One region of the Roseibium sp. FZY0029 genome, then DNA from elsewhere that is predicted to be linked to it. Evidence: predicted binding sites of a transcription regulator. Region 1 holds the regulator's gene; the other holds the start of a gene.
What was found. Region 1 encodes PhoB, which activates phosphate uptake and scavenging genes when phosphate is short. Its sites were predicted from a motif close to TGTCATNNANCTGTCAT; they were not measured.
Positions count from the first base shown of each region.

Region 2: a site for PhoB is predicted at 2,471-2,487, ahead of V1T76_RS10060 (HAD-IIA family hydrolase). Genes of this name have one in related genera too.

Region 1 covers NZ_JAZDVZ010000001.1:337,081-350,128, forward strand. The annotation lists gene argF (ornithine carbamoyltransferase) at 1-814, opposite strand, end outside; gene V1T76_RS01555 (aspartate aminotransferase family protein) at 814-2,010, opposite strand; gene V1T76_RS01560 (GcrA family cell cycle regulator) at 2,451-2,987, shown strand; gene phoB (phosphate regulon transcriptional regulator PhoB) at 3,227-3,928, opposite strand; gene phoU (phosphate signaling complex protein PhoU) at 4,008-4,703, opposite strand; gene pstB (phosphate ABC transporter ATP-binding protein PstB) at 4,735-5,532, opposite strand; gene pstA (phosphate ABC transporter permease PstA) at 5,544-6,896, opposite strand; gene pstC (phosphate ABC transporter permease subunit PstC) at 6,896-8,365, opposite strand; gene V1T76_RS01590 (substrate-binding domain-containing protein) at 8,431-9,471, opposite strand; gene V1T76_RS01595 (substrate-binding domain-containing protein) at 9,823-10,833, opposite strand; gene V1T76_RS01600 (ATP-binding protein) at 10,990-12,345, opposite strand; gene V1T76_RS01605 (SRPBCC family protein) at 12,590-13,048, opposite strand, start outside.
Region 2 covers NZ_JAZDVZ010000003.1:367,243-372,757, forward strand. The annotation lists gene V1T76_RS10045 (ABC transporter permease) at 1-809, shown strand, start outside; gene V1T76_RS10050 (aspartate/glutamate racemase family protein) at 818-1,480, shown strand; gene V1T76_RS10055 (LysR family transcriptional regulator) at 1,493-2,386, opposite strand; gene V1T76_RS10060 (HAD-IIA family hydrolase) at 2,613-3,425, shown strand; gene V1T76_RS10065 (ABC transporter permease) at 3,419-4,345, shown strand; gene V1T76_RS10070 (ABC transporter permease) at 4,350-5,252, shown strand; gene V1T76_RS10075 (ABC transporter substrate-binding protein) at 5,316-5,515, shown strand, end outside.

The DNA of each region.
Region 1 (13,048 bases):
CCCGGTGAGCCGGCAGGCAATGCATGAACAGGGCGTCCTGGTTTGCCTCAGCCATCAGGCGCTTGTTGACCTGATAGGCGCTGAGGAGATTGTGACGCGATTCCGCGTCGTCATCGCCCATGGACACCCAGCAGTCGGTCACGACACAGTCGGTCCCCTTGACTGCCTCATATGGGTCCGTCGTCACCTGAATGGAACCACCCTTGGCACGGGCAGCTTCAATCAGGTCCATCGGCGGCGCCAGTTCGCCCGGCGTCGCGATGCGCAATTCGAAATCGAAACGCGGCGCGGCATGAATCCACGAGGCCAGCACGTTGTTGCTGTCACCGGTCCAGGCAACGCTCTTGCCCTTGATCGAACCGCGATGCTCTTCGAAGGTCAACAGATCCGCCATGATCTGGCAAGGATGCGAGAGCTTGGTCAGCCCGTTTATCACCGGCACCGTTGCGTTCTCGGCGAGTTCGCGCAGTTCGTTGTGATCAAGGATGCGGATCATGATCGCGTCTACGAAACGCGACAGAACCCGCGCTGTATCGGCGATTGTCTCGCCGCGGCCGAGCTGCATTTCCGCACCGGTCAGCATCAAGGTCTCGCCGCCAAGCTCACGCATGCCAACATCGAAGGAAATGCGCGTACGGGTCGACGGCTGTTCGAAGATCATGGCCAGTATCTTGCCGGCCAGCGGCCCCTGGCCGCGATGCACGCCGTTCCGGCTCGACTTGATCTTCCGACTGGCGTCCAGGATGGCGCGCAGTTCGTCGCCTTCGAAATCCGTCAGATCCAGAAAGTTCCGGTAGGTTCCGTTTGCGGTCATCAGGCCGCTCCTTCCGTCAATTTCGCTTCCACAGCGACAGCAGCCTGTTCCAGGCGCTCGACTGCAATGGAAATTTCCTCTTCGCTCATGGTCAGCGGCGGCATGATGCGCACCACGTTATCGCCGGCTGGCACTGCCAGGAGACCCGCTTCACGGGCCGCAAGCACATAATCGGCCACCGGCACCACGCATTTCAGGCCGAGCATCAGACCATTGCCGCGCACTTCCGCCAGAACGTCCGGATGGCTGTCCACCAGCCCGGCCAGCTTCTGCTTGAAGCTGAGGCCTTTCTGACGAACGCCTTCCAGGAACCCGTCTTCCAGCACCACGTCGAGCACCGCATTGCCGACCGCCATGGCCAGCGGGTTGCCGCCAAAGGTGGTGCCGTGGGTTCCAGGCGAAAGGGCTGCTGCGGCTTCCGCGGTTGCAAGGCATGCGCCCATCGGGAAACCACCGCCGATGCCTTTGGCGATCGCCATCAGGTCCGGCTCCACGCCCGCCCACTGGTGCGCGAACAACTTACCGGTCCGTCCGACACCGGTCTGGATCTCGTCGAAGATCAGCAGAATGCCGTTGTCGTCACAGATCTTGCGCAGCGCGCGCAGGAAGTCGGCCGGAATTTCGCGGATCCCGCCCTCACCCTGAACGGGCTCGATGGCAATCGCCGCGGTTTGCGGACCGATGGCATCTTTCAGCGCATCCAGATCGCCGGCCGGCACCTGATCGAAACCGGGAGCCTTCGGGCCGAAGCCTTCAAGGTATTTTGCCTGACCGCCCGCCGCGATGGTCGCGATGGTCCGGCCGTGGAAAGCGCCTTCGAAGGTCACGATGTGGAACCGTTCAGGATTGCCGTTGTCATAATGATACCGGCGCGCGCATTTGATGGCAGCTTCCATCGCCTCGGCGCCGGAATTCACGAACAGCACCTTCTCGGCGAAGGTGGCCGCGCACAAACGCTGCGCAAGCCGCTCGCCGTCGGGCATCTGATGCAAGTTGGAGGTGTGCCACAGTTTTGCGGCCTGATCCTGCAACGCCTTGACCAGATGCGGATGGGCATGACCGAGTGCGTTGACCGCGATGCCGGAACCGCAATCGAGGAATCGTCGGCCATCGGTGGTTACCAGCCAGACACCTTCCCCATGATCGAAAGACAGGTTCGATCTTGCGTAATTTCCGAATAGTGCAGTCGCGGACATAACCTCGTTTGTCTCCTTTAAACGCCCCCGCTGTCCCTGCGTCGCCCCGACGCCGGGCCGCCATCTGGAAAAGATCGCGAAGGGCCAAAACGCAACGTGCCGCCCCGATGAGGCGGCACGTAGCGGTTTCCTTATACACTGCCGGTACCGTGCACTGTCAATGGAAATGGCGCACTGGACATTTCCCCCGCCCTGGAAGACGGATTTCATAAAATTCTCAATGACCTCGCCATAATTGGGGAAAAGTCGTTTCATCCCCAACTGGTTTGGGTCCGGTGGTTGCCTGACAAATTAACGTTATTGTAACCTCTGAACAATCAGACACGAGATCTCGTGAGGCAAATCACCAAAAGGCACTAGATATGCCATTATTAAGCGTGCTTACGCATGCTTAACACGGGGTTAATGGCCGCGGGTCGGTCAAACTAAAGGGTGCGGCGATGAGTTGGACAAACGAACGGGTTGAGCTTCTCAAAAAGCTTTGGGGCGACGGCTTGAGCGCGAGCCAGATTGCGGGAGAACTGGGTGGCGTTACCCGGAATGCCGTTATCGGCAAGGTGCACCGCCTTGGTTTGTCCGGCCGTGCCAAGTCCACGTCTTCAAGCGCAAAGCCGCGCCGGCCGCGGACGGCAGCTCCGGCAACGGGCGCCGCGCCAAAGAAGCCGACCAGCTCACATCCGCAGTCCATCGGTGCAACGGCGCTGAAGGCGGACATGTCACCGGCGCCGGTGGTTGAAGCCAAGCCGCGCGTGGAGCCGATTGCCGAACTGGTGCCGATCTCCCAGCGCGCGACCATCCTGACGCTGACCGAGCGGACCTGCAAGTGGCCGATCGGCGATCCGGCGACCGACGACTTCTACTTCTGCGGCCGCCATTCCGATGCCGGCGTTCCCTACTGCGCCCATCACTGCAAGATCGCGTATCAGCCGGTCGCTGACCGCCGCCGCGACCGCAAGACGATGGCTCAGGCAGGCTGATAGCCTGTAAGCAAAACGATTTCTCGAAAAGCCCGCCGTTTTGGCGGGCTTTTTACTTGGACTTTCGCTCCGCTGATTTGCCTTTCCCATCCACTCGCATCAGACCATTGCCCGAGCAAGGCCTTCGCGGGACCAGGCTGCGACGCCGCGGAAAGCTCTTGTGAGGGAAAGACAAAGCCTCTGAGACGAAAAAGCCCGCTCAAGAGCGGGCTTCTCATCGTATGATCCGAGCTCTGACCTCAGGCGGTTGCGGCGGTGAACTGGTCGTTGAAGGCATACCCGGCACCGCGAACGGTGCGGATCGGGTCCTTCGCCTTGCCCTTGTTCAGGGCCTTGCGCAAGCGGCCGACGTGAACGTCGACAGTGCGTTCGTCCACATAGACATCATGCCCCCAGACACCATCCAGCAATTGCTCGCGGGAAAAGACACGGCCGGGCGAAGTCATCAGAAATTCCAGCAGGCGGAATTCGGTCGGTCCCAGGTGAATTTCCTTGGCGTTGCGGCGGACGCGGTGGGTTTCGCGATCCAGCTCGATATCACCGGACCGCAGCATGGTGGACACCACTTCCGGGCTTGCCCGCCGCAGGATGGCGCGCACGCGGGCCATCAGCTCCGGGACCGAGAAAGGTTTGACCACATAGTCGTCGGCACCGGTCGACAGGCCGCGGATGCGCTCTGCTTCCTCGCCGCGTGCCGTCAGCATGATGACCGGCAGACGTTCGGTGTCCTCGCGCGCTCTCAGGCGGCGGCACAGTTCAATTCCGGAAAGGCCCGGCAGCATCCAGTCGAGCAACAACAGATCCGGCAGGCTTTCGCGCAGGCGGATTTCCGCCTCATCGCCCCGGACACAGGACTCGACCGAGTACCCTTCTGCTTCCAAATTGTATCTCAAAAGAAGGCTGAGCGGTTCTTCGTCTTCAACGATGAGCACCTTCGGCATACATCTCGCTCCAATTACAGCAACCGGCGCCAAGGCGCCGGCCGTTCAGATCTTTTGCAAATGCGACAAACGCCGGCGCTCAGACCGCGCCGGTTTCGTCGACCTTTGCCCGGTCTTCCGGCAGACGTTCACCAGTGACCATGTAGTAGACGTTCTCGGCGATGTTGGTCGCGTGGTCGCCAATGCGCTCGATGTTCTTGGCGCAGAACAGGAGATGGACGCACTGGGTGATGACGCGCGGATCTTCCATCATGTAGGTCAGGAGTTCGCGGAAGATGGACGTGTAGATCGCATCGACCTCGGCATCGGCTTCCTGAACCCGGCGCGCGGCTTCCGCATCCTTGCGGGCGTAGGCATCCAGCACCTGCTTGAGCTGGGACAGTGCCAGTTCGGTCATGTGTTCGACACCAATCGCGAGCTTCTTGTTCTGCAGGTCGCTGTCGATGGCGATCACTCTCTTGGCCACGTTCTTGGCAAGATCGCCGACACGTTCCAGGTCGTTGGCAATGCGGGTGGCAGCGGTGATTTCGCGCAGGTCCTGCCCCATCGGCTGGCGGCGCACGATCAGTTCGATCAGCTTCACTTCAAGTTCGTTGTAAAGCGTGTCCAGACGGATATCGCCCTTGATCGTCGCCTTGGCAAGCTCCAGATCCTGCGACACCAGCGCAGAAACCGCATCGGCAAACGCCGTCTCGGCAATGCCGCCCATTTCGGCAACCTTGCCGGCCATGGCCGTCAATTCGTCATCGTAAGCCGTGACTGTATGTTCAGACATCCTGTGTCCCCTTCAGAAACCTAAAAAATGCTTAGCCGAAGCGGCCCGTAATGTAGTCCTGCGTACGCTTGTCCTTCGGATTGGTAAAGATGTCCTCCGTCAGACCTTCCTCCACCAGAACACCAAGGTGGAAGAACGCGGTACGCTGAGACACACGGGCAGCCTGCTGCATCGAGTGGGTCACGATCACGATGGTGAAGTTTTCGCGCAGTTCGTCGATCAACTCTTCCACCTTCGCGGTTGCGATGGGGTCAAGCGCCGAGCACGGTTCGTCCATCAGGATCACTTCCGGGCTCACGGCAATTGCACGCGCGATGCAAAGACGCTGCTGCTGTCCGCCCGACATGCCGGTGCCCGGCTCGTCCAGACGGTTTTTGACTTCTTCCCAAAGGCCGGCCTTCTGCAGGCTGGACGCTACGATTTCATCCAGCTCGGCCTTGCTGCGGGACAGGCCGTGGATCCGCGGACCGTAGGCGATGTTGTCGTAGATCGACTTCGGAAACGGGTTCGGCTTCTGGAACACCATGCCGACCTTTGCGCGCAGCTGCACCGGATCGACCTTGGGATCATAGATATTCTCGCCATCGATCTTGATCGAACCTTCGACACGGCAGATGTCGATGGTGTCGTTCATGCGATTGAGCGTGCGCAGGAAGGTCGACTTGCCACATCCGGACGGGCCGATGAAGGCCGTTACGGAGCGCGGCTGGATTTCGATGTCCACGTCCTTGATGGCGTGTGTATCGCCATAATAGACCTGCACCTTGTTCGCGGAAATTTTGCTTTCGGTCATGGTTTTCGCCTGTTCAAAATTCGGCATCTCGTTCATCGGAGCTATCCTTACCAGCGGCGCTCAAACCTGCGGCGCAGGATGATAGCGATAATGTTCATGGTCATGAGGAACACCAGCAGCACGATGATCCCGCCCCATGCGCGCTCATAGAATGCCGGATCGGCGCGTTTCGCCCATTCGTAGATCTGGGCCGGCATGGCCGAGTTCGGAGAGAAGAAACCGGCGGCCACACCATCGGGGAAGTTGGAGGCGATGAAGCCGACCATCCCGATCAGCAGCAGCGGAGCTGTTTCCCCAAGGGCCTGCGCCAGACCGATGATCGTTCCGGTCAGAATGCCCGGCATGGCCAGCGGCAGCACGTGGTGGAAGATCGACTGCATCTTGGAGGCACCGATCCCGAGGGCCGCATCGCGAATGCTCGGCGGAACCGCCTTCAGCGAGGCGCGGGTTGAGATGATGATCGTCGGCAGTGTCATCAGCGTCAGCACCAGGCCACCGACCAGCGGTGCAGACTGCGGCAGGTGCATGAACTGGATGAACACCGCCAGGCCAAGGATACCGAACACGATGGACGGCACTGCAGCCAGGTTGGAGATATTCACCTCGATCAGATCGGTGAACTTGTTCTGCGGTGCGAACTCTTCCAGATAGATGGAAGCGGCGACACCGATCGGCAGCGACAGGAACAGCACCACCAGCATCATGAACAGCGAGCCAATCATGGAGGCCCCGATGCCGGCCTGTTCCGGGCGGCTGTCGGACGCATCGGTTCCGGTGATGAAGGACCAGTTGAAGCGCTTTTCCAGAAGGCCGGCAGACTTCATCTGATCGACCAGATCCAGATGCGCCGCATCCAGGTTCTTGTCTTCCGCAAGGTCTTCCCGCTTGACGCGGCCCTTCAGGTAACCGTCGACGCGGGACGAGGCGATCAGTTCGAAGGTGACGGTCGTCCCGATCTTGTCCGGATTGGCCAGTGCATAATCACGAACCGTGGCGGCAGCACCTGACGAGAACAGCTTCTGCAGGTCCTTGGCCGACATGTCGGTTGCGATGTTGGCACCAGCGAGTTCCTTGGCAAAGGCGTCGTCGATGATGGCCCGGTATTTGGATGTCTTGACCACCGACTTTTCCGCATCGTCGATCTGCTGCTGGTTGAGCGGAACATCCACCTTGACGAAGGTCTGGCTGAAGGCGCCGAGACCGTTGGAGAGGATTGCCCACAACAGCGCGACGAGGAAGAACAGGCCAATGCCGATGGCAATGATGCCATAGAGCTTGAAGCGGGCTTCAGCGGCGTTGCGCTTTTTCGTCAGCGGATCGAGTTCGAGGATCGACGTGATCTTGTTCGGGGTCGGAGCACTGGTCTTGCCCGACGGAGGCGTAAGGGTCGTGTCGGTCATTAGTCGTACTGCTCCCGATATTTGCGCACGATGTAGAGCGCGACGATGTTGAGCCCCAGGGTCACGACGAACAGGGTCATGCCGAGTGCAAAGGCGACCAGGGCTTCCGGGGAGGCAAAGTCGGCGTCGCCGGTGAGCTGGCTGACGATCTTCGCGGTCACGGTGGTCATCGCTTCGAGCGGGTTCATGCTGAGCCGGGCGGCAGCGCCCGCACCCAGAACAACGATCATGGTTTCACCGATGGCGCGCGAGGCCGCCAGCAGAATGGCGCCGACGATGCCCGGAAGAGCCGCCGGCAGAATGACCTGCTTCACGGTTTCCGAATGGGTGGCGCCAAGGCCGAGCGATCCGTCACGCATGGCCTGGGGCACGGCGTTGATGATGTCGTCGGAAAGCGAGCTGACGAAGGGGATCAGCATGATGCCCATGACGGCGCCCGCGGTGAACACCGAGGAGGCACCGGACATCCAGCTGACGCCGAGCGCGCCGCCGGAACCGAAGACGTTCATCAGAAGCGGGCCGACCGTAAGCAGTGCGAAGAGACCGTAAACGATGGTCGGGATGCCGGCCAGGATCTCAAGCAAAGGCTTGGCGACGGCGCGCACGTGCGGCGTCGCATATTCGGACAGGTAAATTGCGGCGAACAGACCGATCGGCACCGCAACGGCGAGCGCGATCAGGGAAATATACATGGTCGCCCAGATCAGCGGCACGATGCCCAGCTCCGATCCGCCGCCGAAGCTCGGCGCCCAGGTCAGGCCGAAGAAGAAGTCCGCGGCCGGATAGAGCCGGAAGAACTCGACCGTGTTGAAGATCAGTGACAGCACGATGCCGACAGTCGTCAGGATGGCGATGGAGGCCGCAGCGATCAGGATGTAACGGACAACCGTTTCCACCACGTTGCGGGCACGGAAATCCTTGTTGGTGCGCATCACACCGACAGCAAAGCCGATCACACCGGCAGCCAGAACGGCGATTGTGCGCAGCAGCAGACCGGTGCCGGAAATGCTGCGGTAGGTCTGTGCCGCTCGCAGAGTTTCGGCGGTTACCTCGGACCCGAGCGCAACGCCGATCTCGCCGAGACGGCTGCGCACGTCGGTCAGCTCGGTACGGATGGAAGACGCCATATCGGCTGACATGGCACCTTGAGAAACGGCAAGGTCGAGACCTTCAGCAACACGCACGACGTCGCTCATGATGAGATCGAGCGAGCTTGCGGCAATGGTCTCTTCGGAAATCTTTGAAGATACCTGACTGTCCAGAACGATCGGCTGGATGATCAGCCATGCCACGAGCAGCAGGAGAGCGGGAACCAGTATCGAAACGACAACGTTCCAGCCGTAGTAGCCAGGTAGGGAATGGAGCTCTCGCGAATCCCCTCCAGCAGAACTTAACGCTTTTCCGCGGCCGACTATGTATCCGGCGACAGCCAGAACCAGCAGCGCAATAAGAATATAGGGAAGTGACATAGGGCGACCCAACCGGCAAAGAAGAAAGAAAGGGCGGCCGAAGCCGCCCTTTCGGAAAGATGTGCTTAGTTGCCCATCGTTTCTTCGGCTTCGACGGAAGCCTGCGTAGCGGCAAGCTCCGGATCGGAAACCAGGCCATACTGGGCCAGCGGGCCGTCGGGGCCAGCGATTTCGTCAGAAACGAAGAACTGAGCGTATTCTTTCAGGCCCGGGATCACGCCGATGTGTGCCTTCTTGATGTAGAAGAACAGCGGACGGGAAACCGGATACTCACCAGCTGCGATGGTTTCGGTGGACGGAGCAACGCCGGCCATGGTTGCCACTTTAAGCTTGTCGGTGTTGTTTTCGTAGAAAGCCAGACCGAAAACGCCAACGCCATTCGGGTTGGAGTCGATGCGGGCCAGGGTTTCGGTGTAGTCGCCGTCGATGTCGACAGACTTGCCGTCGGTGCGGACCGCGATGCAAGCGTCTTCAGCGTCGTCTTCGGACATGCCGCTGTCGATCATGGCCTTCAGAGCGCCGGATTCTTCACAGCCGACAGCCAGAACTTTTTCTTCGAACACTTCACGGGTGCCGTGCTTGGTGCCCGGAATGAAAGCAGCGATTTCTGCGTCCGGCAGGGCGGCGTCAACTTCGGACCACTTGGTGTACGGGTTGTCGACGATCTGACCGTCCTTCAGGACTTTCGGAGCCAGAGCGTTGAACCACTGAACCTGGGTGAATTCGTTGAAAGCCGGGCCGTCTTTCTGGGAAGCGAAGACGATGCCATCGTAGCCGATGCGGACTTCGATGATGTCTTTCACGCCAGCTTCGGCACACGCCTTGATTTCTTTCTCGCGGATTTTGCGGGAAGCGTTTGCGATGTCGATGGTGTTTTCACCAACACCGGTGCAGAACTTCTTCAGACCTGCAGAGGAGCCGCCGGACTCGACAACCGGGGTCGGGAAGTCGGTGTTTTCGCCAAATGCTTCAGCAACGATGGAAGCATAAGGAAGAACCGTGGAAGAACCAGCAATCTGCACCTGGTCGCGGGCCTGAGCCGAACCAACGAATGCAGTGGAAGCAACGGCAAGAGCAGTTGCGCTAACGAGGGTCGTAAATTTCACTTGACCACTCCCTTTGAATGTCAAGGTTTCTAGATGATCACCGCGCTTAGATCTGCACGAGCGATGCGGGGAACCTAGGCTCCACGGATGAGAGTTCTATGACAGTTCTTTTTCACTTTTGTGACAATTTAAGTTATTGATTTCGTTCGACAAAATCCGCTCCTTGACGGTTTTATGTCGCAAACGGTCACAAAAACAGGCCTCAGAGCGCACGGTGTGCATCTCTCACCTGTCTCGGCAAAGTTGGCAATGACGCTTTTTAGTCAGCCCGACTTCTCTGGCTCGATCAGGCATGCTCCGTGGCATCTGCCGCTACGGCCAGTGAAGGTTATGCGGCCTGGTTCGGTCTGCTCAGAGATGCAGAGCCGGAAGCGCCTGTGCCTCGGCAGCCTGCTGCCTGCGTTTTTCCGCGGACAGGGGAATCAGTCCCTTGCCCGCCAGGTAACCGTCATCGCCCCAGGCTTCCTCGCTGGTGAAGGCGGATACATAGGCCTCCATGCCGGGAATAAGGCCTACATGTTCCTTCTTGATGTAGAAGAACAGCGGGCGGGACACCGGGTATTCACCAGATGCAATTTTTTCGAAAGTCGGCTCGACCCCGTTGACGCCGACGCTCTGGATCTTGTCGCGGTTCTGCATCAGGAAGGAATAGCCGAAGATGCCGACCGTCACGGGATTGGCTTCCAGCGCACCGACGATCAGATCGTCATTTTCGCCAGCCTCTACAAAGCTGCCGTCCCGGCGCATTCGGGTGCAGCCCTCTTTCTCAAGATCCTCGAGCGTCTTGCAGCCCTCTTCCATGACGAGTTCCTCGAACGCATCACGTGTTCCGGACGTCGGCGGCGGCCCCAGCACCTCGATCTTTTCCTGCGGCAACGTGGCATCGATATCTGACCAGGAGAGATTGGGATTGTCGACGAGTTGGCCGTTCTCCGAAAGCGTCTCTGGAAGCTTCTCCGCCAGGGCTTCGAAGATCTGCTCGACCGTGAGGGTGAATTTTGGTCCCTTGCGTGAGTTGGCCAGGACGATGCCGTCATACCCGATTTGCACTTCGACGGGCGTGACACCGTTGGCGTGGCAGGTTTCCAGCTCGGAGGCCTTCATGCGCCTGGAGGCGTTGGTGATGTCCGGCGTGTGCTCACCGACGCCGCTGCAGAACAGCGCAAACCCCGCACCGGACCCTGTAGATTCGACAATCGGGAACTTCATACCGCTGTTGCCCACCGCTTCCGCGACAGCGGTTGAAAAGGGAAACACCGTCGACGAGCCGACGATGAGTAGTCGATCGCGCGCTTCTGCGCTCAGGGACGCCAGGCAGAAAAGGCCACACAAGGCAGCGCGAGCTGAAAAACATATCGGCACGTCAAAACTCCAGGGCGAATAATGCGGGCGCGATCCGGAACGCCATTTTTCCTCCGGGCGGATCGCCTGGCCGGTCACAAAACACTGTTCTGATCTTACTGAGGCAATCCTCTAGCAGCTTCCCGTCTCAGGAATACGACAGTCGACTGTGCGCCTTCAGGCAGAGATCTTCTCGGGCAGATCTTCCGCGTTCTCCGTGGCAGGCAAACTGACCTTGAACGTCGCCCCCTGGCCCGGTTCGCTTTCCACTTCCAACCGGCCGCGGTGGCGCGTCAGGATGTGCTTTACGATGGCAAGCCCGAGGCCAGTGCCTTTCATCGCCCGGCTCGATTCCACGTCGACCCGGTAGAACCGCTCCGTCAGGCGCGGCAGATGTTCGCGCGGAATGCCCTCGCCGTAATCGCGCACCGACAGTTGCCAGGACAGGGCATCGTGAGGCGCGGTCGGCTTCGAAAGGCCAACGTCAACAAATTTGCCGTCGTGTCCGTATTTCAACGCGTTCTCGATCAGGTTTTCCGTCACCTGGATAAGCTCGTCCCGGTCGCCCTTGATCCGCACCGGGGTATCGGGAAGCTTTAAACGGATCTCGACCCCCATGTCGGTGGCAAGCGGCGACAGTGCGTCGGCGGTGTGCCGCACGATCTCCGACAGATCGACCTCGTTTGCGGGGCGCACATGGGCTTTCAATTCAATCCGGGAAAGAGACAGGATGTCGTCGATCAGCCGACGCATTCGCCCGGCCTGATCCAGCATGATCGACAGGAACCTGTCCCGCGCCTCCGGATCGTTGCGGGCGGGACCTTGCAGGGTTTCGATAAAGCCTGTCAGTGAGGCCAGTGGCGTGCGCAGTTCATGGCTGGCATTGGCGACAAAATCCGTGCGCATGCGTTCCAGCCGGCGGTTCTCGGTCAGATCCTGGATCACCACCAGAATAAAGTCCGGCAGTTTCGGGACCTTTTCCTGCACACCGCTGCCGGGCATGTAGATCGGCGAGATATGAGCCTCGTACCAGGTTTCGGTCGGCACTTTCTCGATCCAGCTTATCTTCTCTGCTTCACCGGTGGCGCAGACACGGTCGAACGCTTCCAGCAGTGACGGCGCCCGCAGCGAAAAGGACAGAGGATCACCGGGTTTCACGCCTTCATAAATCGACAGCGCAGGCTTGTTGACATAGCGGGTGATGCCCCGCCCGTCGGCAACGAAACAGGGGGTTGGCAGCGCATCAACGGTGACCTTCATGCCCGTACCCGGCCACATCCTGCGGATTTCACGCTGAGCATTCAGCTTGACCCTGCGGCTCGATGACTTGCGGGGAACGAAGCAGGCGACGACAACCATTGCCGCCATGACCAGCAGTCCCGTCGTCAAAGGCACTTCATGCAAGACGACGGCACCAGTGGTGGCGGCAAGCGCGAACAGCAGAATCCAGCGGGCTTCGCCGAGTCTGGTCAGGGGCGATGCAGCCTGCCGATCTTCAGCGGGCTCTTCGATTGGCGAAGGCGGTTGGGTCATGGAATGTCGAGCGGATTCGTTTCAGCGGTTGGTCTCCCGAGTGCAGACACTATTTCGACGTCTCAGTAAATTCGCAAGGCCGGAATAGGGAGATCGGGGCAGCATGGATGATTTCACCTAACATGGAAAACATGTCATCCAAGCGACAAAAAGCGACTTTCCTGAAAGCGCACTCACTGACGCTGGAAGGCGGTGTCCGGTTTCAGTTTGCAGCGCCCGGAACCGTCACCGCGCAGCCCGCCATTCAACGGCTTTTCGGCAAGGGATGCCTGGCAACCGCCTTCAGATTTTCCAGAATCCGGGGCCAGCCATCAGCCTGGCGCATGTGTTCCAGATATTCCGCTCCGGCTTCGCCATGCCTTAAAAACTCGCTATGGACGATTTCCAGACGCGTGCTGTCTCCAGCTTCACGGAAGTTGACCATGACACGGCTTGCTGTTGCAGGATCCGCGACTTCCTCGCCATCGCGGCTGACCTGCCAGGCAAGGCGGATGTAGAGTGGAGGCTCCAGAGACAGGACGGTGCCCCAGATCCTGTGCTGTCCGCCGGCGTCGATCTCATAGCAGCTCCCGCCGGCATAGGGATCGATCCCCGCCTGCACCTCCCCATCTCCCGCGTCCTTGAATGGAGTAGTCCACCACAGGTCGAGCCGGTCGACAAACAGTGAAAACGCCTCAGTTCGTGGGAGATTCAAGATGCCTTC
Region 2 (5,515 bases), on a different contig from region 1:
TCGCCACCTTCTTCGCCCTATTCCTGGTGTTCCTCTACGGTCCGACGATAACCATCGCGATCCTCAGTTTTCAGGGCCCACAGGGCGGGCTGACCTTTCCGATGCGCGGTGTCTCTCTGCACTGGTTCCGCGACCTATTCGAGCAACAGGCCGTCGGTGATATCTGGGGCAGTTTTTCGCGCTCGCTCACACTCGGTCTCATGGTCATGGTGACAACGGTTGTTGTTTCGGTGATGGGCGGCCTCGCCTTCCGTAAGCGGTTTCCAGGCTCCGGGGCGATCTTCTATCTGATCATCACCTCGCTGGTGATCCCGTCGATCCTTGTTTCGCTCGGCGTCGGGTTGATCTTCTCGCAATCCGGCCTCGCCGTGCACTGGTCGACCTCGGGCTTCGGCGCGCAGCTGACGTGGACCTTGCCCTTCGGGCTGCTGATCATGTTCGCGGTCTTCAACCGCTTCGACAAATCCTACGAGGAAGCCGCACGCGATCAGGGCGCGAACGCCTGGCAGACCGTTCGATATGTCGTGCTGCCGATTATCGCACCGATGTTGATCGGGGTCGCCTTGTTCGGCTTCACCCTGTCCTATGACGAGTTTGCCCGCACGCTTCTGACGGCCGGCAGCTACAACACACTGCCGCTGGAAATCTATGGCATGACCACAAACGTCACGACGCCGGTGATCTTTGCCCTTGGCACTCTGACGACAGCCTTTTCCTTCGGCATCATCGGTCTGTTCCTGGCCATCGTGGTGATCCTCAACAAACGCAGGTCCCGGCACGGTTCGGACGCCGGAAAGGGCATGGTCTAGGGCCAGACATGGACGACATACATATCCTCGTCATCAACCCGAATTCCACGGCTTCAATGACGCAGAAGATCGCGGCGGCTGCTCGCGCCGCAGCCGGTCCTTTCACCCGGATTACGGCCATCAATCCGCTGAAGGGACCGGCAGCCATTCAGGGGCCCGCCGACGGCGAGGCTGCCCTGCCCGCTCTGTTCGATCTCTTCGAAAAATCCCTGAAGTCCGATCCGAGCATCCGTGCCGTGATCATCGCTTGTTTCGACGATACCGGCCTGTGGGAGTTGAAAGCAACGTCCGGCGTTCCTGTGGTCGGCATCGGCGAGGCCGCCTACCACGTTGCGTCCGTTGCTGCCGAACGGTTCTCCGTGGTCACCACCCTGCCCGTCTCCGTTCCGGTGCTGGAAGACAATCTGAAACGCACCGGGCTTGCGGCTCGCTGTGCCAGAGTGCGAGCTTCGGATGTGCCGGTTCTGGAACTGGAGAACCCCGAGAGCGATGCCCGTCGCAAGGTCGAGGCAGAAATCGAAGCGGCCCTCCGGCAGGACGGTATCGGAGCGATTGCGCTCGGCTGCGCGGGCATGGCAGATCTGGCTGCGGACCTGACAGCGCAGTTCAAGGTGCCGGTCATCGATGGCGTGGCGTCAGCGGTGAGGCTTACCGAGGCAATTACGAGTTAGCCGCCTCGCCTTCTAGTGATCCAGAAGCGCGTCCGCTTCCGTACGGAAGCTCTCGACAGCGGAAAAGAAAACGTCGAACAACATACTGCGCTCATCGCCAAGTGAGAAAACCACTTCCTCGTACTGACGCTGCATGTCCGAGACAGGAACACGGTGCACGACGTCCGTGCGCCCCGTGCCGAACCGCCACATGAACCCTACCCCGAGCCCGTTGACCACCGCTTCATAGACCGCGTCGCGCGTGTCCAGCGTCAACAGGGGCGACGGCTCGAAACCGGCGGCGCGAAAGGCCTTGTCGACCACGCGCTGGGTGGAGGACCCCTTTGTGCGGAAGATCAGGGGTTCGGCCATCAGACGTTCGCAGGTTACGGCAGTCTCTCGTGAAAGTGGGCTGTCCGGATGGACGATGGCGACGACGTTCTGCCTTGCCAGCAATGCGCGGCGGAATCTTCCATCGGCCGGCACATCCGGCAGAACCCCGATATCAACGTCGCGCGTCAGCACCGCCCGGGTGATCCGTTCGTGCGAACCGGTCTCGACCGCGATCTCGATGCCCGGATGGCGCTTCAGGAATTGGGCGATCAGCGCCATGCCCGGCATGGAATTTCCCAACCCGATTTTCAATCGACCGTTCAGCAAGGTGTTGTGACGGGTCAGAAGCCGGGTCGCCGCGCGTTCGGCTTCTGCCATGCGCTCAGCAACATCGCAAAGTTCGTTGCACAGAGGTGTTGGCGCCAGAACGCCGTTCTTCCGGTCGAACAGGCGCACCCCGAATTCCGCTTCCAGGTCTTTCACATGCCGCGCGACTGCCGGCTGCGAAATCTTCAGAGCCCTTGCCGCGGCAGCATAGGAGCCACCGGACGCGACCGCGTTGACGGCCCGAATGCGCGACAAGGAAAGGGTCATTCCGAGTTTTCTCCGAACAACAAAGCCAAAGGTTTGATCGCCTCAAACCATAGGTTCGCTCTGTTACGGCAGCGTCACAGAGTGAAGACAATTTGATGGCGGTTTCAGCGGGCCGGAGCAATGGAGCACGGCCCTCCCTGATCCGAACAAACCGCCCGACTTTTCGGCGGCTCTTCAATGGCTGGCGGCAGGACCGGCAGGCAAACGGACAGATATGGATTTCGCAATGCGGGCTCGCAAAACAACAACGATCCAATGGCTTGGCGCCGCAGACATTGACGACTACGCCGCGATCCTGTGTGACCTGGACGGCTGCCTGATTGCGGCCGGGAACGCCTTGCCGGGTGCGAAAGAATTTGTCCGGGCCGCTGGTCAAAGACTGTCGATCGTCTCCAACAACTCAGCCGATACAAGCGTCACTCTTTCCCGAAAGCTGACTGCGATCGGCCTGCCCCTGCCGCAGGAAAGCATCTTTCTTGCCGGCGAATTGACTGTGCGCATGATCGCCGCCGAACAGCCAGGAGCGCGCGTCCACGTCATTGCCGAGCAACCGCTTCACCAACTTGCCGCCGACCTTGGTCTTGAGCGGGCAGATGAGCGGGCGGACACTGTCCTTCTGGCCCGTGACACCCGCTTCACACTCCACGGACTGGAAAAGGCATTGCGGCTGCTGGAGCAAGGCGCCGAGCTGGTGGTGACCAATCCCGATCTTTCCCACCCGAACGCGGATGGTCTTCCCGTGCCGGAAACCGGGTCGCTGCTGGCAGCCTTTAAGGCCTGCGCTCCAAGCATTACCGCCCGTGTCATCGGCAAACCTCAGCCGTTCCTCATCGATGCCGCGCTCACCGCCGCAGGTGTTGGTGCTAGCGACGCTGCCTTTGTGGGCGACAACGCCACCACAGACGGGGCCGCTGCCGCTCTCGCCGGCCTCGATTTCATTCACCTCGTCGCACCGCCTTCCCTGATGGCTAACGCGAACGCCCTCAGGGACACGGCAGAACCTGTGCAACCGGCCGCTGCGGAGGCGAGCGCATGCTGACCTATGTCCTTCGAACCCTATTGAGGATGGCGATCACCCTGTTTCTGATCGTGTCGCTGGTCTTCTTCGCCACGAGGCTGTCGGGAAATCCGGTCGACTTCGTTCTCGGCGAAGGCATCACCAAGGAAGACCGGGACCTTCTGATTGCCTATTACGGTCTGGATTCCTCCATCGGCACCCAATACTGGCGCTATCTCAGCTCCGTGTTTTCAGGCGAATTCGGATTGTCCTTCCTGGAGCGGCGGCCGGTATCGGAAATCGTCCTCGAGCGGGCGTGGCCTTCGTTGAAACTGCTGCTCAGCGCGGTGTGCTTCACGCTGATTGTTTCCATACCGCTGGGTATTCTGGCTGCGATCTATCGCACCAGCATCATCGGCAGTGTCGTGATGGTGGTGGCCTTCCTCGGCTATGCCGTCCCGTCGTTCATCATCGGCATCCTGCTGGTGCTGATCTTTGCCTATACGCTCAACTGGCTCCCGGTTATCGGCGATGGCACGGCGCTACATTTCATCATGCCGACGCTGGCAATTTCCGGAATGCTGGTCGCGGCAATCACCCGCTTCACCCGCAACGCCATGCTGGACGTGCTCAGCCAGGACTATATGCGCACGGCCCGGGCCAAAGGCCTGCCGGAGTGGATCGTTATCCTGAAACACGGTCTGCGCAACGCTTCGATTACCCTACTTTCCGTGGTCGGCCTTCAGATCGCCAGCCTGGCCGCTGCTGGAAGCGTCGTCGTGGAATCGATCTTCGCCTGGCCCGGTATCGGCGATCTTCTCGTCCGCTCGGCCATCCTGCGCGACTACCCCGTCCTCCAGTTCGGTGTCCTGTCCGTCGCTGTTGCGGTCATCGTGATCAACGCAGCGGTCGACATCGCCTACGCCTTCGCGGATCCGCGCATCCGCCTTGCCAAGGGATAAGCGTATGACCGACGCAACGCATAACCTGTCTTCGCCGCATAATACCGGATTGAGAAGCTTCCGCATCCCGATCTGGTCGGATGCAAACTGGATCGTCCGGATCGCGCTGCTGATCGGCCTGATCCTGATCTTGACCGCGCTCACCGCCCCGTGGCTTGCCCCTTTCGACCCGAATGCCCAGAGCCTTATTTCCCGTCTGCGGCCGCCGATTGGCTTCGACCGTTACAAGGACGGCTTCTACTTCGGAACGGACGAGCTCGGCCGGGACATCTTCTCCCGCTGCATCTACGGCCTGCGGCTGACCTTCGCCCTTGCCCTCGCAGGAGCTGTCATCGGGCTTCTGATCGGTGGCACGCTTGGGCTTATGGCCGGCATCATCGGAGGTCTTTTCGAAGAGATCGTCATGGGTCTGGTCGATGCGCAGATTGCCATTCCCTTCACGCTGATCGCCCTTCTCATCCTGGCCATCATGGGGTCGTCTCTGGACGTGATGATCCTGGTGCTCGGCGTCTATGGCTGGGAGCAATACACCCGGATCGTACGCGGCGAAGTGAAGAAACTGATCCAGATGCCCTTCGTCGAAGCGGCACGGGCAGCCGGCGCAACACCGGTCCGGATCGCGATGCGGCACATCCTGCCCAATGTCGTCTCGCCCATCGTGGTGCAGTTCACATTGAACTTTTCCAACATCGTCATCCTGGAATCGACTCTGTCTTTCCTCGGTCTCGGCGTTCAACCGCCGACCGCAACACTCGGCTCCATGGTCGGCATCGGCCGGGACTACCTGCCGACGGCCCCGTGGATCGTACTCGCCCCCGCGATGGTGATCCTGCTCCTCACATTCGCAGTCCAGATCCTTGGCGACTGGCTGCGCGACAAGGCGGATGTCCGTCTCAGGTCCCGCTGACCGACCCCACCCACAGAAGCCGGAACGGCCAACGCTCCACCCTAGCAGCCTTGGAGGCTCGATATGACCAAACTACTGGCAACCACCGCTCTTGCATCGCTTATGGCGACAAGCGCCTTTGCAACCGAACTCACCGTTGGCGCCGCCAATGTGTCCAGCTACCTCGATCCGGGCCGCGACCACTCGAATGTCGGTTCGCAGTTCTACTACAACGCCTTCGATACGCTGATTGCCAAGAACCATGACACCACCGAAACCGAATG